Regions from separate parts of the Halomonas sp. 7T genome, predicted to be linked through region 2. Evidence: predicted binding sites of a transcription regulator. Region 2 holds the regulator's gene; the other holds the start of a gene.
The links. Region 2 encodes LexA, which represses DNA repair genes until DNA is damaged. Its sites were predicted from a motif close to TACTGTNTANNTANACAGTA; they were not measured.
Positions count from the first base shown of each region.

Region 1: dinB (DNA polymerase IV) is a predicted target of LexA. The motif match lies at 8,492-8,511, and genes of this name have one in related genera.

Region 1 is NZ_CP087112.1:272,441-283,904, reverse strand. Features, by position in the region: gene csiR (DNA-binding transcriptional regulator CsiR) at 1-340, shown strand, start outside; gene LOS15_RS01390 (acyl-CoA dehydrogenase) at 425-1,603, shown strand; gene LOS15_RS01385 (CaiB/BaiF CoA transferase family protein) at 1,646-2,860, shown strand; gene LOS15_RS01380 (EAL domain-containing protein) at 3,092-3,898, shown strand; gene LOS15_RS01375 (sensor domain-containing diguanylate cyclase) at 3,885-4,823, shown strand; gene gabT (4-aminobutyrate--2-oxoglutarate transaminase) at 4,892-6,166, shown strand; gene LOS15_RS01365 (thiamine-binding protein) at 6,216-6,464, opposite strand; gene LOS15_RS01360 (alpha/beta fold hydrolase) at 6,508-7,317, opposite strand; gene dinB (DNA polymerase IV) at 7,422-8,468, opposite strand; gene LOS15_RS01350 (protein adenylyltransferase SelO) at 8,704-10,197, opposite strand; gene LOS15_RS01345 (DNA-3-methyladenine glycosylase) at 10,331-10,921, shown strand; gene LOS15_RS01340 (NAD-dependent protein deacetylase) at 10,918-11,464, opposite strand, start outside.
Region 2 is NZ_CP087112.1:1,542,244-1,553,707, forward strand. Features, by position in the region: gene LOS15_RS07075 (pyruvate, water dikinase regulatory protein) at 1-543, shown strand, start outside; gene LOS15_RS07080 (hypoxanthine-guanine phosphoribosyltransferase) at 557-1,135, opposite strand; gene nagZ (beta-N-acetylhexosaminidase) at 1,192-2,202, opposite strand; gene LOS15_RS07090 (L,D-transpeptidase) at 2,243-2,806, opposite strand; gene LOS15_RS07095 (TetR/AcrR family transcriptional regulator) at 2,784-3,461, opposite strand; gene lexA (transcriptional repressor LexA) at 3,733-4,413, shown strand; gene LOS15_RS07105 (energy-coupling factor ABC transporter permease) at 4,450-5,121, opposite strand; gene purU (formyltetrahydrofolate deformylase) at 5,140-5,994, opposite strand; gene LOS15_RS07115 (ribonuclease J) at 6,348-7,949, shown strand; gene moaE (molybdopterin synthase catalytic subunit MoaE) at 7,946-8,425, opposite strand; gene moaC (cyclic pyranopterin monophosphate synthase MoaC) at 8,430-9,227, opposite strand; gene mobB (molybdopterin-guanine dinucleotide biosynthesis protein B) at 9,241-9,792, opposite strand; gene LOS15_RS07135 (uracil-xanthine permease family protein) at 9,830-11,059, opposite strand; gene upp (uracil phosphoribosyltransferase) at 11,149-11,464, opposite strand, start outside.

The sequences.
Region 1 (11,464 bases), 1.3 Mb from region 2:
AGCCAAGGTGACCGAGGTTAGCTCCCCCGATGAGTTGCTGGACGGCTGGGATTTACGCCACAAAGCATTTCACACCGCCATCGCCAGTGGCTGTAACTCGCCGCACCTGCTGCAAATGCGCGACACCCTGTTTGATCAGGTAGAGCGCTACCGCCACTTATGGCTGCAAGAGACCGTCATGTCGCCCCAAGCCCTTGAAACCAAACGCCAAGAGCATGCCGCACTGGTAGACGTAATTCTGGCGCGAAATGCTGAGCAAGCCGCCAACCTGATGCGTGACCACCTAATGACGCCGGTGCCGATCATTACTCGGGTACTTCAAGCCCGTGGCATCCGTTAAATTCTGCGTTTTAAAAAAATGTAGATATTTTTAAATAACGGCGATACATTGGACTCAACAAGATCACTATTCGGAGTTCACGCCATGACACGCTTTAACTGGGACGACCCGCTACTGCTGGAAAGCCAACTCACCGACGAAGAGCGCCAGATCCGCGATGCGGCTCACGACTACTGCCAGGAAAACCTGCAGCCACGCGTGCTCAGCGCGTTCCGTGAAGAGCGTTTTGACCGCGACATCATGTCGGAGATGGGTGAACTGGGCTTGCTAGGCGCGACGGTTTCCTCGGAGTACGGCGGCGCAGGCGTGAATCACGTGGCCTACGGCCTGATTGCCCGCGAAGTAGAGCGTGTCGATTCCGGCTACCGCTCTGCCATGAGCGTGCAGTCGTCGCTGGTGATGTACCCCATTGAAGCCTACGGCTCTGAAGAGCAGAAGCATAAATACCTACCTAAGCTTGCCAGCGGCGAGATGGTGGGTTGCTTTGGCCTGACCGAACCCGACCATGGCTCCGACCCGGGCTCCATGATCACCCGCGCAGAAAAAGTCGATGGCGGCTACCGCCTGACCGGCGCGAAGATGTGGATCACCAACAGCCCGATTGCCGATATTGCCGTGGTATGGGCGAAATCCGCCGCTCACGATAACCAGATCAAAGGCTTTATTGTTGAGCGCGGCACCGAAGGCTTCTCTACCCCAAAAATCGAAGGCAAAGTATCGCTGCGAGCCTCCATCACCGGCGAAATCGTGCTGGACAATGCCTTCGTTCCTGAAGAGAACCTGCTGCCTAACGTCAGTGGCTTGAAAGGCCCCTTCGGCTGCTTGAACAAAGCGCGCTACGGCATTGCTTGGGGCGTGATGGGCACCGCTGAATTCTGCTGGCACGCCGCACGTCAGTACACCCTAGACCGCAAGCAGTTTGGCCGCCCGCTGGCCGCCAACCAGCTGATCCAGAAAAAGCTCGCCGATATGCAGACGGAAATCACCCTGGGCCTGCAAGCTGCCCTGCAGGTGGGCCGCCTGATGGACAGCGACAACTGGGCCCCGGAAATGATCTCGCTGATCAAGCGCAACAACTGCGGTAAAGCGCTGGATATCGCTCGCGTCTCCCGCGATATGCACGGCGGTAACGGCGTGTCTGATGAGTACGGCGTGATTCGTCATATGGTGAACCTGGAGTCCGTGAATACCTACGAAGGTACCCACGATGTGCACGCCCTGATTCTGGGCCGCGCACAGACCGGCATTCAGTCATTCTTCTAAGCTATATCAACAAAGCTATACCAACTAAGCGCGAGGCACCCAATGAGCACAGCCGCAAAGCCCCTGGCAGGCATTAAAGTACTCGATATTTCTCGCGTACTGGCAGGCCCCTGGTGCGGGCAGATGCTGGCCGATATGGGTGCCGAGGTGATCAAAATCGAGCGCCCCCAAAGCGGCGATGATACGCGCCACTGGGGGCCTCCGTGGCTCTCCGGCAGCACGGAATCAGCGTATTACCTGTGTGCAAACCGCGGTAAGCGCTCGGTGACGGTGGACATGGCCAAACCCGAAGGCCAGGCGCTGATTAAACAGCTCGCTGCTCAATCGGATGTGGTGCTGGAGAACTTCAAAGTCGGTGGGCTAAAGAAGTACGGCCTGGATTACGCCAGCTTAAAGGCGATTCATCCCGGTATTATATACTGCTCCATTACCGGCTTTGGCCAAGAAAGCCCCTACGCCCACCGGGCGGGCTACGACTTTATGATTCAGGCCATGGGCGGGATTATGAGCCTGACCGGCAAGCCGGACGGCGAACCCGGCGGCGGCCCGGTCAAAAGCGGCGTGGCGTTTACCGACATTTTTACCGGTTTATACGCTGCCAACGCAGTGCTGGCAGCGCTCTACCAGCGCCGCGACACGGGCGAAGGCTGCCATATCGATTTGGCGCTGATGGATGTGCAGGTGGGCGTCCTCGCCAATCAGGCGCTGAACTACCTGACCTCTGGCCACGTGCCGCAGCGGCTAGGCAATGCCCACCCCAACATCGTGCCCTACCAAGCGTTTGCCACGGCAGACGGCCATATGATTGTGGCGGTGGGTAACGACGAGCAGTTCAAACGCTTCTGTCAGGTGATTGATCAACCGCAGCTTGCTTCAGATGAGCGCTTTGCCACCAACGGTAGCCGTGTACAGCATCGCGACACCTTAGTGCCGCTGCTCGAACTGGCGCTAGCTTCACAGCCTACCGACACCTGGCTGTCGGCCTTTGAAGCAGTGGGCGTCCCCTGCGGGCCAATCAATACCCTGGATCGCGTCTTTGACGACCCTCATGTGAAGGCCCGTGGCCTCAAACAAACGCTACCGCACAGCCAAGCAGGCCAGGTAGACCTAGTAGCTAATCCGATCCGTATTAACGGCGAATCCATGAGTGCGACGACTGCGCCCCCCTACTTGGGCGAGCACACCGAACGTGTCCTGGAGGAGGTCGGCATTACCCTCGAGCAGCGCCAAGCGCTAAGAAAGGCGGGGATTATTTAACGCTCCCCTGATTGAAAAGCCATCTTGAAAAGCTCTCTTGAAAGGCGCCCAATGGGCGCCTTTTTGTTGCCATATCATTTTATTCGAATTCTATACAATACATGTACAACACGTTCACAAGCGACTAGACTAAAGGTATTAAGCAAATCCACTAAACTCACGCTAATCGACCAGTGTCAGTAGCAAGAGCTTGCACCCCAAAATTACTGAGCGTCATAAAAAGGAGACATTATGGCTAACTGTGCACGGGTTAATGGAGTGTGCAAACGCTGCGAAGGCGAGCTGCCTTTCGAGTTCACCATGGCGTTTCAACCTATCGTGGATATCTCACTTGCAAAAGTGGTCACCCATGAAGCCCTTGTGCGCGGCATCAACGGCGAGTCCGCCTGGAGCGTTATCTCCCAGGTCACTGACGAGTTGCTCTACCGTTTTGACCAAGCCTGCCGTGTCAAAGCGATTGAAATGGCAAGCGCGCTCAACATGCAGACGGATCTTTCCATCAACTTCCTGCCCAATGCTGTTTATGAGCCAGAAGCCTGTATTCAAGCCACACTAGAGGTGTCAGAGCGCGTAGGCTGGCCCACTGACAGGTTGATTTTTGAAATCACTGAAACCGAGAAAGTGCGCGACCGGCAACATTTACGCAACATCATCGATGCGTATCGCTCGATGGGGTTTAAAACTGCCCTGGACGACTTCGGCAACGGCTACGCCAACCTAGATCTTCTGACTGACCTCACGCCAGATAAACTAAAAATCGACCGTGAACTGGTGATGAACTGCGATCATGAACCACGGCGTCAAGCCCTACTCAATGCCATTGTTCTGCTCGCAAAAGAGCTGAATACCACATTGATCGCCGAAGGAGTGGAAACTCGCGCAGAAGCGCTATGGTTAGCAAACGCAGGAATTATGCGTCAGCAAGGCTTCTTTTTTGCCAAACCGGCCATCAATTCCTTGGGCAACCACCTTACTCCGCTCCTACTGGAGTTAAGAGCAGAGGTACAGGCTGCAGGAGCACTGGATGACCGCCATTAGCACTGAGCATCTCTTTGCACTTTTCAATCGCTCTAAGAAAAATACTGAAAACGTGATTAAAAAAGCTCCCTTGGGAATCTGTATTACCGATCCAAACGGGCGCTTTGAAATGGTCAATCCCGCCTACTGCCAATTTTATGGCTATCGTGAAGAGGAGCTTATCGGCTATCACTTTACGCTAGTCGTGCCCGCCGCCTACCGCCAGCAAATGGCAGCATTACACGATGAATTCATTCAAGGCAACGACACCCATGAACTTCGCCAAGAGTGGGAAGTGCGCTGTAAAAACGGCGAAACACGCACCATTATTGCCGAAGCTGCGCGCATTATTGGCGATGACGACAAACCAAGAAAAGTCACCTTTATTATTGATATTACCCAGCGCAAGCGGCTTGAAGAGCGTTTAACGCAAGCCAACGAGCGCTTGATATATATGGCCAATCACGATGAACTGACTGGGCTTGTAAACCGGCGGCAAGGACTGAAGCGTCTTGAGGAAGAGCTGGAGCGCTGCGAACGCTACGGAGGAGAGCTCAGTATTGCCATGTTTGACCTGGATGACTTCAAAGCGATCAATGACACTTATGGTCACGCGACAGGCGACGCTGTGCTCCAAGAAGTCACGGCCACCGTCAACGCCCAGCTTCGTGCGACGGATCTGCAAGTCCGGCTGGGTGGAGAGGAGTTCCTCATCATCATGCCAGAGGTTAGCGCTCAAGCTGCACATACAGCCGTTGAGCGTATTCGACAATGTGTCGCTGAATCACCGTGTACAGAGCATAAATTGACTGTCACGCTATCAGCGGGCATTGCATGTTATGTTGAAGCATCCAGTACCCGAATGCTTGATCGTGCTGATAAAGCGATGTATCAAGCTAAAACGGCAGGGCGCAATCGTGTCGTTATTGCATCGTCAGCCATGTGATAACACGTATTTCACACTATGCTAAAACGACAACCTGTCCCCATTACCTATACCAATAGGAGCGAGCCATGAGCAATGCCGAGCTAAACGAACTAAAGCACAAATACGTCGCGGCGGGCGCAGCCAGCCCCGCTACCGCTTTTGCGGACCGCGCCGAAAACGCTGAGATCTGGGACGCCGACGGCAACCGCTTCATCGACTTCGCGGGCGGTATCGGTGTGTTAAACGTTGGCCATCGTCACCCAAAAGTTGTGGCTGCTGTGAAAGCCCAGCTGGACAAGGTCATGCACACCTGCCAAACGGTCATGCCTTACGAAGGCTACGTCAAAGTGGCTGAAAAGCTGAGCCATATCGTTCCTGTGCGTGGCCACGCCAAGGTGATGCTAGCCAACTCCGGTGCCGAAGCGCTCGAAAACGCGGTGAAGATTGCCCGTGCCGCCACCGGCCGCTCGAACGTTATCTGCTTTGATGGCGGCTACCATGGCCGCACCTTCTACACCATGGCTATGAACGGCAAGGTAGCCCCCTATCAAACCGATTTCGGTCCGATGCCGGGTACCGTTTTTCGTGCGCCCTACCCAGTGCCTTACCACGGGGTGAGCGAAGACGAAGCCATTCGTGGTCTGAAAATGACCCTGAAAACCGACGCCAACCCAAAAGACACCGCGGCTATTGTATTGGAGCCGGTGCTAGGGGAAGGTGGTTTTTATCCTGCGTCCAAGAGCTTCCTAGAGAAGATCCGCGAAATTTGCGATGAACACGGCATGCTGATGATCATCGACGAAGTGCAGTCTGGCTTTGGCCGTACCGGTAAGATGTTCGCCATCGAGCATAGCGGCGTAGAGCCGGACATGATGACTATGGCCAAGAGTATGGCCGACGGCATGCCCATCTCAGCCATCGTCGGCACCGATAAAGTCATGGATGCCTCTGGCCCTAACTCCCTGGGCGGCACCTACACCGGCAGTCCCACCGCCTGTGCGGCCGCACTAGCGGTAATGGAAGTCTTCGAAGAGGAGAACATTCTCGAGAAGAGTCAGGCACTGGGTGAGAAGCTGGCGGCCCGCTTTAACGACTGGCAAGGCAAGTTTGATTGTATCGACCATGTGCGCAACATGGGCGCCATGGCGGCATTCGAACTGGTGAGCAACAAAACCGACCGCACGCCGAATCCGGAACTAGCTGCAGCGCTGTGCAAAAAAGCCCGAGAAGAAGGCCTGATCCTGCTCTCTTGCGGTATGTACGGCAACACCATCCGTTTCTTGATGCCGGTCACCATCGAAGACGACGTGCTGAACGAAGGCCTGGATATTATTGAATCCTGCCTGGAATCGCTCATCTAAGCGCTGTTCACACCTAGCAAGACGCCGCCCCAACGGGCGGCGTTTTAGATTAACGCGGCCGTCGATCGCCCTCCAAGAAATTAGCGGTAAACACAGCTTTGCCATGCGTCTCAAATGACCACTTCATCACGTCGCTCAGTGCCGCCATCACATCATCGAATTCACCAAATACTTGGGTACTCATTCGATTCGGATGAACCTCTAATCCTGTGGCTTCCAAACGTTTTACCACCTCTTTAACTACCGGCTTAAAATCATCTGCCAGCGGGTAGTAGCTTAGCTGTACGGAAAGATACATATCGCTCCCCTCTCTCTATTTTCCAAAGGATATTGGTCACGGTCTACGCGGTTTGAAACTGCTGCCACGCGGCCAAAATCGCCGTGCGCGTCTCGTCCGGGTGCTCCATCGGAAACATGTGTGTGCCAGGTACCATACTCACCGGAAGCCCACGACGGGCGATGCGCTTGAGCCGAGAAGACGTCATCAAATGAGACTGCTGCCCCGCCACCAGCTGAATGGGGACGCCTACACGCTGCGGCAGGCTGGATAGGTGATCCGGTAAGTGGCGGAAAATTTCCAGCTCGATTCTCGGGTCAAAGGTTAGCTCAGCGCTACCATCGTCCAACAGGCGCGTACCTGCTTCAATGTAGTCGTTTAGTGCCTCGGGGGTAAAGCGACGAAATAGTCCACGGCGGCGCAGCGAGGTCGCCATGGCCTCACGGCTAGGCCATACGCTGCGCCGTCCTTTGGTTTTGCCTGCCGGCGTAATGCGATCCATAAACCCAAACCGTTTGGCTGCTTTCATCGCCCAGGCATCCGGCCCCAGCATCAGCGGCGGATCGAGCATAATCACGCCACAAAAGCGTTTTGGCTGCTTATCAGCGGCCATGGCCATCAACGTGCCGCCCAGCGAATGCCCCACACCCAGCAGCGGTGCGTCGGTATCCGGTAGGTAGCTCAGTAGTTCGTCCACCAAGTTGCCCCAGTTGTGATTCACCGGGTAATCCGGGTGGTGACCCAAACGGTCTAGCGGGTGTAAATCAAACGATGCTGCCAGCGGGTCTAACAGGCTGCGGTAGCTTAAGCCTGGGAAGCCGTTGGCATGGGCAAACACTAAACGGGGGCGTTGATGGGTGGCATCGGCAGGCATGGCAGGCTCACGGGTCGGCTAACGGGAAGAGGCGCTATCTATCATACGTCTGTTTTAACTCGCCGATGGATAGCCGTCAATCCACTCAAGAATTAACCGACTAATTAAAATAGCGAGAGTTGCTGGGCGGCGGTCTCTTCCGCCAAACGGTAGCCCACTCCTAACAAGCGCACGGGGCGCTCGCCTCTGGCCCAGCCCACGTTCAGTAAGGTTTCAAACTGCTCCAGGTTAGGCGCGGGGTCGGCGTGTTCAACGGTGGTTTGGGTGAAGTCGTTGAACTTCACCTTGACCATTACCCCTCGCACGGCGGGGGCCGGGTCTAGGCGAGCGTAGCGGCGTTCTAAATCGCTAATCAGCTCAGGGAGCTGTCGTCGGCAGGCTTCCAGGGTGGGTAAATCTTGGGAGTAGGTTTGCTCGGTGCTAATCGACTTGCGCTCGCGGTGGGTTTTGACCGGGCGCTCATCTCGGCCGTGGCTGAGCTCATGCAGGCGATGACCGAAGCGGCCAAAGCGCTCCACCAGCTCGGTAAGCGGCCGGGCGCGCAGATCCGCACCGGTCTGAATGCCTAGCTCCGCGAGTTTTTCAGCGGTGCGCGGCCCTACCCCGTGGATTTTTTTCACCGGCAGTTGCTGCACAAAAGCATCGATATCGTCTGGCGTGATCACAAACAATCCATCGGGCTTGCGCCAGTCGCTGGCGATTTTGGCGAGAAACTTGTTGGGTGCCACGCCCGCCGAGACGGTGATGCCCACTTCCTGCCTCACCCGCTGACGAATGGCTTCGGCCATGCGGGTAGCACTGCCGTGGTGCAGTGTGACCTCCGAGACATCCAAAAAGGCTTCATCCAGCGAGAGCGGCTCGATCAGTTCGGTCACATCGCGGTAGATGGCAAACACTTGGCGGGCCACGGCTTTGTACTTCGACATATCTCCACGAATCACCGTGAGGTGGGGGCAGCGTTTGAGCGCCTGGGCCATGGGCATGGCGGAGTGAATGCCGAACTTGCGCGCCGGGTAGTTACAAGTGGCGACCACCCCGCGCTGCTCCACACTGCCGCCAATAGCAATGGGGATATCGGTTAACGCGGGGTTATCGCGCATCTCTACCGCCGCATAGAAGCAGTCACAGTCGCAGTGGATAATTTTGCGCACAGGCCGACCTTGCCTCCGCCTTTACCTGTAAAAAAGCACAGTTTATCACAGGGTATGCTACAGCGCTGATGCGCAGCAAAACCCTAGGCGGGGGCGCTGTGAACCCCTCCCTGGACGCTACTTTCGCCATCTGACCACCATGGATGGTGGAAATGCCGGAATAGTAGGGAACGTTATTCCGGCCCTGGCGAAAGACCCCCGCTACGGGTTTTCCGCCCATACCCGCTGATTTAAATCACGTTCCACAAAAGGTGCGCAACACCTGCTCGTTTTCTGTGGCCGGGGCGGCTAGGCGGCGCGCTTCTTCGGATTCATCGAAGGGCTGTGTGACCGCCGCGAGCAGTGCGTGGAAAGGCGCAAAATCGCCTTCTACCGCCGCGCCAATCACCTCTTGAATGCGATGGTTACGAGGAATCACCACCGGATTGGCGCGGCGCATGGCCTCCAGGCGTTCACTCTGCTGGCTCGCTTGCTGGGCGCTCTCCCAGTCAGCCAGCCAAGCGGCCAGGCCGTCTGGCTGAGTGGTCAGCGCCAGCAGCGCCTCTTTTTGGGGCTGCTCTGACGTATCCGTTTCCAGGGCTTTGGCACCAAGCTCTTTGGTATAGTGCGTCAGCGCATCAAAGGTGGCGGTCATGTCCATGCGGCCTTGGTGCATCTGGATTTCCAGCGCTTCCATCAGCGGCGCGGCACGGTCACTTTCTGAGGCGAGGCCCAGCTTATTGGCGTGCAGGCGGCGCTGTTCGGCGCTAAAGCAGGCGGTAAAGCCACGGATGATCTCAGTCGCCTGCTCAACCACCGCATCGCCCTCTTCACGCATCAGCGGCAGCAGGGTTTCGGCAAAGCGGGCTAGATTCCACTGGGCAATCGCAGGCTGGTTATCAAAAGCATAGCGTTTACCCTGATCAATGGAGCTAAACACCTTTTGCGGGTCAAACTGCTCCATAAACGCGCAGGGACCGTAATCGATGGTTTCACCGGCAATGCTGCAGTTGTCGGTGTTCATCACGCCGTGAATAAAGCCCAGGCTCATCCAGCGCGCCACAAGCGCCGCTTGGCGGGCGGTAACGGCTTCTAACAGCGCAAGGTACGGGTCTTCGGCATTGGCCGCTTCTGGGTAATGGCGGGCAATCACATGATCGGCCAGCGCTTTGAGCGCGCTTTCATCACGGCGAACGGCAGCAAACTGGAACGTGCCCACGCGAATATGGCTGCTCGCCACGCGGGTAAATACCGCTCCAGGCTCAGGTAACTGCCGATTAACCCGCTCGCCGGTGGCGACGGCAGCCAGGGCGCGAGTGGTGGGTACGCCCACGGCGGCCATAAATTCACTCACCAGATATTCCCGCAGCACCGGGCCAAGGGGCGAGCGGCCATCGCCACCGCGAGAGAACGGCGTGCGGCCGCTGCCTTTTAGCTGCACATCGCGCCGTAAACCGCTCTGATCGACCACTTCGCCTAACAGCAGCGCGCGGCCATCACCTAGCTGGGGCACAAAGTTACCAAACTGATGGCCGGCGTAGCCCAACGCTTTAGGCTCGGCCCCGGGCGGCAGCTGGTTACCGCTGAACCACTGGGCCAGCGTGTCATCATCGGGCCGCGTTTGCATGCCTAGCTGCGCGGCCAGGGCGTCGTTAAACGCGATCAGGCTGGGATGGACCACAGGCGTGGGCTGGCAAGCGGCCCACAAGGGTTCTGGCAGCGTGGCAAACTGGTGTTCGAAGGTCAGCACGGGCAACTCCGCTTTTCATTTAATAGCCTAGGTAATACCCTAGCATTTTACTCAAGTAATTGGCGATAGCATGCCGCATAGAGACGCTTTAACTCGTGTTAAGTTACCGATAGAGCAAGAGGCACTCACGCCCATGCCTCAGGCTTTCTATAATCGCGATACGCTGGACGTCGCCCGGGACTTATTGGGCTGCCTACTGGTGCGCCAACTAGACGGCGAAGTCATGGCGGCGCGCATCGTGGAAACTGAGGCCTACCGCGGCTCGGAAGACTCCGCCTGCCACGCCCATCGGCGCAGAACGCCACGCACCGAGGCGATGTTTGGCCCACCCGGCCACGCCTATGTCTATTTGGTGTACGGCATGCACTGGCTACTAAACGTCGTCACCCAGCCGGAAGGCAACCCCTGCGCGGTACTGATTCGAGCGGTAGAGCCGGTGATCGGCGAGCCTGCCATGCGCGAATGGCGCAGCGTGGCGGGGCGTAACCTGAGTAACGGCCCCGGCAAACTCACCCGAGCACTGCGTATCGATAGCGTCCTTTACGGTCACGCTATGACGCAAACCGGCGATCTAACGAACGGGCTATGGATTACATCCGGTGAGCCGCCCAGCGCCATTGCCAGCGGCCCACGGGTAGGCATCGATTACGCCCAGCCCGCCGACCGCGACGCCCCCTGGCGGCTATGGAGCGAAGGCAATCCGTGGGTCTCTAAAGCGCGTTAAGCGCCCTTCAAGCAGGCCACCGCCTGTTCCAGCACCGGCGTTAGCGGCGCGCGCCACTGGTGGGTTAAGAATCCATCGGCGCGGGTAACGCCCAGCGAGAGCGATGCCACGGGCAGGCCCATGGCGTGGGCATCGCGGCAGAAGCGGTAGCCAGAATAGACCATCAACGACGTACCCACCGCCAGCACCGCATCGGCTTGCTGAAGCGCCGCCTGGGCCGCCAGCCGCCGAGCTGGAGGCACCACATCGCCGTAGTAGACTACCTGCGGTTTGAGAATGCCCCGGCAGCGGGGGCAGTCCAAAACTTTAAAGGTAGAGAAATCGGTTTCCAGATCCGCATCGCCATCCGGCGCGTGGCGGGCATCCAACGCAGCAAAGGCAGGATTCATGCGGGCCATTTCGCTGTGCATGGCGTGGCGCATCATTTGATAGCCGCACGCCATACAGGCCACCACGTCCGCCCTGCCGTGAAGATCAATTACCTTTTTTGAACCTGCCCGCTGGTGCAAGCGGTCTACGTTTTGCGTGACCAGCAGTTCCACA
Region 2 (11,464 bases):
GAGCAGGAGCTAGAAACCCACTCCTCATACAGTGTGGGTAGAACCCACTCTATCGGTAGCGATGCAGTCTATATGGACCGTATCCACTCGGTGCACTTTGCGCTCGATAACGACGATGGCGCCCGCACTCATCAGTACGATAAAGCAGATATTATCTTGGTCGGCGTATCACGCTGCGGTAAAACGCCAACGTCGCTTTATCTAGCCCTTCAATTTGGCATTCGCGCCGCTAACTACCCGCTAACGGAAGATGACCTTGACGAGGATGGCAGCTTAAAGCTACCTAAAGTGCTAGCACCCCACCGCCACAAACTGTTTGGGTTAACCATTGATGCGCGCAGGCTTGCGGCTATTCGAAACGAACGCCGGCCCAACAGCCGCTACAGCTCGATGGACCAGTGTTTACAGGAAGTGGAGCAGGCGGAGTCACTGTATCGCTCAATGAGCATTCCATTTATTGATACAACGCGCTTTTCCGTTGAAGAAATTTCCACGCGGATGATTGCAGAGACAGGTCTAGCGAGGCGCTTTTCGCCCCGCTAACTTTTAATCACGCTTACATGCCCTTGGGAGCGAAAATCCCAGGGGCGTTACGCCAGTAACCTTTGTAATCCATGCCAAAACCAAAGACATAACGATCCGCCACTTCAAGGCTACAGTAGTCGGCTTTCAAGCCCGGCACGGCCTTTCTATCGTGCTGCTTATCGACAAGCACAGCCGTCGTTACGCTGGCCGCCTGGGCTTCTTCGCAGTAAGCAAGAATGGCTGCCAATGTCGCGCCTTCATCGAGAATGTCATCCACAATCACCACATGTCGGCCCGCCATGGGAATTTCCGGCGATACCCGCCAGAATAGCTCGCCACCACGCAGTTCGTTGCGATAACGCGTGGCATGCAGGTAATCCACTTCTAGCGGAAAACCTAGCCGGGTTAAAAGATGCCCGGTGGTGATTAACCCGCCATTCATAACACAGTAAAAAACCGGCAACTTATCGCCCAAATCTTTGGTAATCGCCTCAGCCATACGATCTAAGGCACGCTCTACTTTTTCCTGAGAGATCAAGCAGTCAGCGTTATCCATCAACTCACGCATTGAATCCAGCGACTCAAGCGTTTCTTTATCCAATTTGGACATTCAATTACTCCAAAGCACGTAAACAGTATCGGGTTATTTACTTTAAACAGAGATGATTAATTAGCGAGTGCTTCTAATTGGGCATGCGTACGCCGCCAACGGCCTAATGCCGATAGCGCATCGAGATCGGGTCTAGCACGTCCATAGCGCAGTTTAGCGGGGCGCTTACTTTGCAAGCCCCGACAAGCATCGACCACCTCAAGTGCGGCAGCTCGATCATTACACACCAACAGCATGTCGCAACCAGCCGTTAACGCTGCGTTTGCACGCGCTTTTGGATCCCCAGCTTCATGAGCGCCTGTCATGCTCAAATCATCGGAAAAAATACACCCTTTAAACCCTAACGACTCCCTGAGCATACCCAGCCAATTAGGTGAAAAACCCGCAGGCCGGGTATCAAACGCGCTATAGATCACATGGGCAGGCATTACCCCACCCAGTTGACTTGCAAGACGGGTAAAGGGAAGAAGATCGTGCTGTTTTATTTGCTCGAAGGGGCGGTTATCAACGGGGAGTGCCACATGAGAATCAGCTGCAACGCCGCCGTGACCCGGGAAGTGTTTTCCCACGGCCGCCATACCCGCGTCATGTAAACCTTGAATAAACCCTTGGCCCAATAATGCAACATGGGCGGGATCACTGCTGAAACTGCGGTCACCAATCACGCTAGAAATTCCGCTCTCTACGTCCAGCACTGGGGCGAAACTAATATCCAGCCCACAAGCAGCCATCTCCATACCCAATAGCCAGCCTGCATCTTTGGCTAACGCCATACCCGCTTCTTGGTTGCCGGTAAATAGGTCGCCAATGCGCGCCATGGGTGGCAGCCTGGTGACGCCTTGCTTGAGACGCTGAACACGCCCGCCTTCTTGGTCGATAGCGAGCAGCAGATCCGCGCGTACCCGACGGATATCGCTGCATAATTGGCGCGTTTGATAGGCATTCTCTACGTTACGCGCAAACAGGATGACCCCGCCCACCGCAGGATCCCGCAACAGCTGTTTGTCAGCTTTAGTCAATTGCGGCCCTTCAAGGTCAAGCATGACCGGGCCTAGGGATTGAGTCATTGTGATGGATCCAACAAGGAGGGGTAGCAATTTTAGACGATCAATGAGGCGTGTCAAAATTATCAGAGACAGAAACGTAAGCATCGCCTCCATGCAGCCAAACCGACGTACCGGGTCGTGCAAACTGAAAAACCACTAATAAATCGTCATTGCGTAATCGAATACAGCCATGAGAGGCAGGCTCTCCCATCGGTTGATCGGGTGGCGTACCGTGCAAATAAATATAGCGCCGCTGGGAATCCACCTCGCCGCCACGGTTTTTGCCCACTTCTAAGCCGCACAGCCATAAAATCCGCGTCAATATCCAGTCACGGGAGTGATGGGTTTCCGCTAGTTCAGCGGTGTACACCTCACGCGTCCATCGACGGCCGCGAAACACCGCATTTTCTGGCAGGCCATCGCCAATCGCTGCCCGCACATAGTGCCAGCCCTGGGGCGTTTGGCCACTGCCCTCTTGCTGGCCGACACCCGCTTCCCCCGTTGAAATAGCGCATTCATGACGCAGTACTCGCCCCTGCCAACAGCGCAGTTGCTGTCTCTGCGTGTCAATCTCTAGCCAGTGATCGTCTAAAGGCGGTAGCTCAGCTAACGTGGGCGTTCTCATACGGACCTTCTTCTGGTGCAGGGGGTAGCGGTGCATGCATGGCGGCCACCACCACCGGGCGTAAACGTCTTACCAAGTCTCTAACGGTGACCTGCTCGTTGTAGTCTTTAGCAGCGATGTCGCGCAGTGCATCAAGACCCGACAGGGTGAAAATGACGGTACCTAACATGAAGTGTAGCCGCCAAAAGCGCTCCGCATCAGGCAAATCAGGGGTGGCTTGGCGTACCAGCTCAGTGAAGCGTGTAAATACATCGCCATACTCCTGCTGGATATAGCGCCGTAGATGTCCCTGCGCCTGGCTGTATGCGAGCCCCAACAACCGCATGAATACCTTCAAGCTATTCCGCTCTGCAGGCACTGCCAGCACCGTTGATGCCATGGTTTCAAGTAGCACCTCCAACGGTATAGGCGCGCCTTGATGGCGTGCCTCTAGATCATCTAGCGCGGTATGAAACCGTTGTGAAAAAGGCTCCAAGTACCGCGCAAAAACGGCTTGGATAAGCGCTTTTTTCGAACCAAAGTGATAGTTGACCGCCGCTAGGTTAACCCGCGCCTTGCTTGTGATATTGCGCAGCGAGGTTTCGGCAAAACCGCGCTCTGCAAATAGCACCTCTGCGGTATCTAAAATACGCGTTACCGTATCAGACTGCGCCATCGCGCCCTCCAAAAAACAAGTGTTTAAAACATCGCAAAATACTATGTCATTAACTCCCTCGTCTCAATCCTTTATATCCACTCAATCATTCACTACCTGTCACTATTTTTCTCAAAAATTCAAACGCTCGTGCTGTTTTTCACTTACATCAGCAAGCTCTACCGCTAGATAAAGCTCAACCATGTACTGGACAGAGGAACATACTGTATACTTAAACACATACTGATTAGCCGACATGTCGCTACTGTCTTTTCATTTTTTGGAGTTTGTTATGTCGCGTCCACTCACAGCACGTCAGCAGCACGTATTTGATTTCATCGTTAAAACGATGGGTGAATTTGGCTACCCGCCTACGCGCGCAGAAATTGCTAAGGCGCTGGGGTTCCGCTCTCCCAACGCGGCGGAAGAGCACCTGCGCGCGTTAGAACGCAAAGGCGCCATTCGGATTATCCGCAATACATCACGGGGTATCCGCTTGCCTAACCAGGACGCTTCAGAGGTGGCGGAAACTGCCTCACCAACGCCTTCAGCGACCAGTGTGGATACCCAGCTCATCGGGCTACCGGTCATTGGGGAGGTTGCCGCAGGTAGCCCTATTTTGGCAGCCGAGCATATTGACCGTTACTGCCCACTGCCTGCGGAATATTTCACGCCAAAAGCAGATTACCTGCTGCGAGTGCGTGGATTATCGATGAAAGACGTAGGCATCCTAGAGGGCGATTTGTTGGCAGTACACCGCACTGATCGCGTTCGCGATGGGCAAATAGTCGTTGCCAGGCTTGAAGATGAAGTCACCGTTAAACGCTTTAAGCGCCAAGGCCACCAAGTGACCCTGGTGGCTGAAAACGCCGACTTTGCCCCCATTGAAATCGATCTACGCACTCAGCAGCTAGACATAGAAGGGGTCGGCGTTGGGGTTATACGGGGCGGAAACGGGCAGGCATTAGGTTAGCCCTCAGGCTATAGCTATATAGCTGCTCCAGCAGGCTTATTGAGAATCGATATAGCGGTGGTCATTGAACGTGGCCACCCAGCTAGGATGATAGACCAGTAAAATGCTTAACAGCATGCCGGTTAGAAACGCTTCAGAGGGCATCAAAAGCGGCAGGAACCGAGCATACTCCTGAGCAAGATAAACTGCCTCAGGATCCGTCCCAGCCGCTACAATCAACAGCACGGTAACGAGCCCAGCCCCCAGCGTGGCTAACGCAGCACCGAAAAAACCGCATGCAAACATAAATACCATCAAGTTATCAGGCAACCGCCGGTCAACTAGGCGCCACACCAAGCCAATGATAAACGCGGGCACGATACCCGTTATCATGACATTAGCCCCCCAAAGCACCCAATCATTACGCCCTATCACCACCATCGCAATGTTGATCACTGCGTTACTTAGAAGCGCCAGCGGAATTCTAAATACCAGGGTCATTAACACGGTAAAAACAAGGTGAAGCGTCAGCCAATCGACTGCTTGGGCACGCAACTGCCACATCAACATGACGGCCAGCGTAGCACCCAACCAGCGATGCTGAAGTGCGATATCACTGCTCAATACTTGCCAGGGGCGCTGCCATACCACCCAGGCCAACACGCCCAGTGATATTAACCAGGTAAGCACCAGCGCCCAGGGTGCGAGAACACTTTGCGCAAATGACATGGAGGCCCCTAACAGTGGTTAACTAAATACAATCGTTTTATTACCGTGGATCAGCACGCGATCCTCAAGATGCCAACGTAACCCTCTTGCCAGTACCGCTTTCTCAACATCTCGGCCAAAACGCACTAGATCGGTAGGTGTATGGCAGTGGCTTACGCGATGAATATCCTGTTCGATGATAGGCCCTGCATCCAGTTCTTCGGTGACATAATGGCAGGTGGCCCCAATGAGTTTGACGCCGCGTTCGAAAGCTTGGTGATACGGTTTTGCGCCAGCAAACGAGGGCAGAAAACTGTGATGAATATTAATCACTCGCCCAGCATACCGCTCGCACAGCGCAGGAGGCAGGATTTGCATATAGCGAGCTAAAACGACGCAATCAGCGCGTACGCTATCAATTTGGGCCTGCACTTTCTCGAACGATGCCTGCTTGTTAGCCGCATCGACGGGCACATGGTGATAAGGAATACCGTACCACTCCGTCAGCGAACGCATATCTTCATGGTTAGAAATTACACCCACAATATCGCAATCAAGCTCACCGGCCTGCCAACGGTAAAGTAGATCCACCAAGCAGTGCGACTCCCGCGACACCATTAACACGACGCGACGACGCTTTTGGGTATCCATTAATGACCACTGCATATTGAACGCGTCTGCTACAGGTTCAAAAGAGGTGCGCAGCGCCTCGGCAGACATACCCAGCGAATCCGCTAAAATTTCATAACGCATAAAAAACCGGCCTGTTTCAAGGTCGGAGTGCTGGCTTGCTTCAGTAATTGACCCCCCCTGCTCGGCAATAAAGCTGGAAACACGCGCTACAATGCCCACTTGGTCGGGGCAGGAAACAACAAGACGATAATAGTGCGACATAGATAGCTATCTCTTAATTGGTACTTTTAAAAGGTGCTTTTTATAGGGGCTTTGATAAGTGCTTTTTTAATAAGCAGCTTTGATCGGCACACGTAACTTATTTCAATGGCATGCTTACGCTTCATTAGCTGATGCTATGAGCACCGCTTCAACCGCTCTAGTGTACCGGAAGCCCATAAGGTAAGCACCGGGCGGAGGCCATGATGATTGTTAGCCGCCCCTGCCTTCCCGTATAGTTAAGGTCTTACTTTTTAGGCTTTTCGTGACTAATGCATCCAACACGCGCTCTACTTCGTCCCCGTCGTCGCCCACCACTGCGCCTGCTTCCGCTGGGCGGGTGCGGTGAAATTGGAATGAATCTGACGCTGTATGGATACGACGATCAATGGATCGCCGTCGACTGCGGCATGATGATTCGTCAAGATTTACCCAATGCCCCCTTGCAAGTCCCGAATACGGACACCCTGGAAACGTTAGGCATCAAGCCGCAGGCACTTTTCATTACCCATGGGCACGAAGACCACATCGGCGCCGTTGCCTGGTTATGGCCTAAGTGGAACTGCCCGATTTATGCAACGCCACTGGCGGCTGGCTTGCTGCGTCTGAAATTTGCAGAGCGTCAGTTAAGCAGCGGTGCTATCCACGTCATTGAGCCGGGCGATGCCATGCAGCAGGGCCCCTTTACGCTGCGCTACTTATTGCTTACTCACTCCATTCCGGAAAGCTGCGCCATTATGATGATGGCGGGCGAATATCGTGTTCTGCATAGCGGTGACTGGAAACTGGACCCTGAGCCGTTAATCGGTTCGCCGGTGAATGCAGCGAATTTCCGAGCCCTAGCGCCGATTGATTTGCTAGTGGGCGATTCGACTAACGCCCCGATGCCCGGCCATTCGGGAAGCGAAGGCGATGTCGCCAGAGCACTCGTCAAAACCCTCGAAAAGTGTACCGGCCGCGTTGTGGTCTCATGTTTTGCCAGTAATTTAGCGCGGGTGTTGGCTATCGGCCTTGCCGCCCAACGCTGCGGTCGTCGTGTCAGCCTGATGGGGCGCTCGATGGAGCGTATGGTCAGTGTTGCTAAGGGCCTGGGCTACTTAGATGACTTTCCACCGCTGGTGCCCCCCCATGACCTTGGCTACCTGCCGCCTGATGAAGTCGTGGTGATTGCAACAGGCAGCCAGGGAGAGCCGCGGGCTGCCTTACAACGCTTAGCCCAAGGACGGCATCCCTTTATGGATTTAGCACCAGGCGATAGCGTTATTTTTTCCGCCAAAGCAATACCGGGAAACGAGCGGCCCATTGAACAGCTTAAAAGACGCCTCTCCAAAATCGGCGTGACCCTGTTTGATGAAACGAATCACCCAGAGCTACATGCCACTGGCCACCCCGCCCAAGAAGAGCTGAAAAAGTTCTATCAGTGGGTAAGGCCAAAATCACTTTTGCCCGTACACGGGGAAGCGCGGCACCAAGAATCCCATCAAGCCGTTGCCGCCTCTCTCGGCATCAGCGCCCCGCTGGCACCGACAAACGGTGATATGATCGTTTTTGACAACCAGGGCTTGCGCTGCGAGCAGCGCTATCCACAACTACCCTGCATTGTGAATCAAAATAGCGTCATCCCTCACCCTGGCCTCGACACTTCTTCCTCAAAAGCACGGCGTGGTAGCCTATTCCTTGCGTTACCCGTTACAGCAAGCGAAACCGGTTGGTGGCGGATAGGGCGTTTAATGCTTGATGCCAGTAGCGCAAGCCCCCTTGACGAAGAGAGCTTTAGCGATTGGCTGGATACGCAGCTAGAGGACATTAAAGCTGACACGTTAGCCGATTTACGCTTGGCGCTTCAGCCACGTCTTATTCAGTGGTTAGCAGACCACTGCCAACATATGCCAGACGTGCATTTGCAAATAATGGCCGCCGAAATGCCCTCCACTGAGGGGCTTAATAGCTCGTCTTAAGGGACGGGTGCCCAGCGGTCGGCATCCTGCTGATCGCTATGGCGCTCTTTAACCCAGTACGCCCCCTCTCGGGAGTGCTCTTTTTTCCAAAATGGCGCTCGGGTTTTCAAATAATCCATAATGAAATCGCAGGCGTTAAACGCATCCCGGCGATGAGCACTGGCAACGAGCACCCGAACAATCGGGTCGCCTGGTGCCAAATGCCCTACCCGATGAATAATCCTCACGGCTTGCAGTGACCAACGCTCCCACGCCTGCTCACCAATCTCGACTAGCGTCCGCTCCGTCATTCCTGGGTAATGCTCAAGCGTTAGCCCCATGACATCGGGGGTTTCGTTAAAGTCCCTTACCAAGCCCGTAAAACTAACGATGGCCCCAATGTCGGTACGCTGTTGAAGCGTTGTCTCATAGCCATAATCCATTGAGAACGGCGCTGACTGTACCTCGACCGCAATATCTAAGACTGCTTCAGCCATAGGGCTAGCCTCCCGTTACTGGCGGAAAGAAGGCAACTTCATCATCATCGGTGATACGCGACGTATCATTGGCCATCACTTGATTGATCGCGCAGAGCGCCCGCTGATCAGAGAGCACGCTAAAGCGCGCATCCTGCTCGGCTAAAGCAGCTTTCAAACCTGCTACGTCTCGGCTCGCTAACTGGTCAAGGTTGATCGTGATATCGCTCTGACCTACTCGCTCACGCAGCTCTGCTAAAAACTTGACTCGCACACAGGGAGACATACAGCGCTCGCCTAAACGCACCTCACCTGCTGCTCCTTCACCGGTTACAATAGGCGCTGCAGCGGGTACACGCTGGTAGTCACCGCGCACACCACCGCGTTTACTCTCAAGCTGAACGGCCTCGATACGCATCTCTTTGTCTACGGCCTTACACATATCGTAAAGCGTCAAACAAGCCACAGAGACAGCGGTCAGCGCTTCCATTTCTACACCCGTGCGGCCATTGAGCCGGCACAGTGCCGACACATTTACCCAGCCGTTGAGATGGTCAACGTCAAAGTCAACCGACACTTTCGAAAGCGCCAGCGCATGGCAGAGCGGAATCAGCTCATGGGTTCGTTTCGCTGCCTGAATACCCGCGATTCGCGCCGTTGCCAGCACATCTCCTTTCGGCAGTGCGCCATCACTTAACAGCTGAAGAGTTTCTGGCTGCATCACTATGCGGCCAGAGGCTACCGCTTCGCGGCGCGTTTCATGCTTATCACCGACGTCTACCATATTGGCTTCGCCGTGGGTATTGAGGTGCGTTAGCTGCATAACATTACCTTTTTTAAAAAGCTGCGGTGCGAGTTTGCTCATTCACCCAGCCAATCACCCACTGAGCCACCGCTTCAATATCATCAAGATTCAGGTGCACGACCGTTTCGCTTAATGCCACAGGCGCTGGCCCGCTAGTGGCCACCGCCTGCACCCACGCATCGCTTACAATAGCCGGATCGCCTATCCCCTCACGATAGAGCACAAGCTTAGGGATGGGCCAAGCTTTGAAACCCTCAACAATCACAAGATCAGGCTGATGGGGTGTCATCAATGCCAGTAGCTGGCTCAAGTCGGGCTCTTTTTGACCGGGGGTTTCTTGCATTAACGCGAAACGTTCCCGGGAAGCAATCAGCATAGGCGCAGCACCGGCTTGGCGCAGCTGGTAGCTATCCTTACCGGGCTTGTCTATATCAAAACTGTGGTGGGCATGCTTAATCACGCCCACTACTAGCCCATCTGCACGCAAACGCGGTAATAGCTGGGTTAATAGCGTGGTTTTGCCTGTGCCGCTCCACGCCGCAACGCCTAATACTGGAAACGGGCTATCGCTTAAGGTTCTCATTACCGGCACCGTTGTCTTGTCTAGCGTTTCAATAAGGCTATTCACCCTCTTTTTCAGCGGGTAGCAGCCAGTTTAACGCAATGCCCACCAGTGCCGCCAAACTAACGCCTTGCAAGGTAAATTGACCACCACCGAACTGCATCCCGCCAATACCGAATACTAAAATTAACGACACGACGACCAAGTTGCGAGCTGCCGTCAGCGACTGACCGGCTCGAACCAGCGTGTTCATCCCTACCACCGCGATAGAACCAAAGAGGAGCGTCATGATCCCTCCCATCACAGGACCGGGAATGGTTTGCAAAAATGCGCCCAATTTGGCTACAAATGCCAAAATAATGGCAATAACGGCCGCCACCACCATGTAACGAGGATTAAAAGCCCGCGTAAGCGTGACGGCACCGGTCACTTCCGAATAAGTCGTGTTAGGCGGCCCACCCAATAAAGCGGCCGTGGTGGTAGCGAGGCCATCACCAAGTAGTGTGCGATGTAAGCCGGGTTTTTCTAAATAGTTCTTACGGGTTACCGAGCCAATCGCCACCATATCACCAATGTGCTCTACCGCTGGCGCAATCGCTACTGGAATCATGAAAAGAATCGCGGCCCAGTGAAAGCTGGGAGCAGTAAAACTAGGCAGCGCCACCCACGCCGCATTATGCACCGGGGAAAAATCCACCACGCCCATGATCAATGCCAAGATATACCCCGTGGCAATCCCCCCCATGATAGGCACGAGGCGCAGTATCCCACGTCCAAATACCGCTAGCACCAGCGTAACCAGTAGGCTTGCCATTGATAGAAAAAGCGCCTGACCATACCCAATATTATCGCTGGTTTCCCCCGTGGCCATGCTCACCGCCACCGGCGCCAAAGCAAGGCCAATCACCATAATCACAGGGCCTACCACCACAGGCGGCAGCAACCGGTGTAGCCAGGCCGTCCCCTTCAGACGTACTGCCTGTGAAATAACCACATACACCAATCCCGCTGCCATCAAGCCCCCCATTGTTGCGGGCACCCCAAAGCTGGCTATCGAGCCTTGAATCGGTGCAATGAAGGCAAAAGAGGAGGCGAGAAAGACAGGAACGGTCTGTTTGGTAACGCCATGAAACACAAGCGTTCCCACCCCAGCGGTGAAAAGCGCAACGCTTGGATCCAGACCCGTTAATAGCGGCACTAACACAAGCGCACCAAACGCTACAAACAGCATTTGCGCACCGGTTAGCAGCGTCTTAGGCCACGACTCAGGATTAGCAGTGTTACTCATTTTAAAGTTCCCAATGATCAATGTTGTGTAGTAACGGCCAAAAAAATGCCCCTAACGCAAAGCGCAAGGGGCAATGTAGGTCAGCGCGCTTAGCGCGTTCCAAATATCTTGTCGCCAGCATCTCCCAAACCGGGCACGATGTAGCCATTTTCATCGAGCCGGTCATCTACTGACGCGGTATAGATCTCAATCTCTGGGTAAGCATCTTGAACCCGCTTAATGCCCTCCGGCGCTGCCACCAATACAATCACCTTCATATGCTCGCAGCCACGTTCACGCAGCATATCCAGAGTGGCAACCATTGAGCCACCGGTTGCAAGCATCGGGTCGATAACAATTGCCATGCGCTCTTCAATATCATTGGCAAATTTGGCAAAGTACGGCACCGGCTGGAGTGTCTCTTCG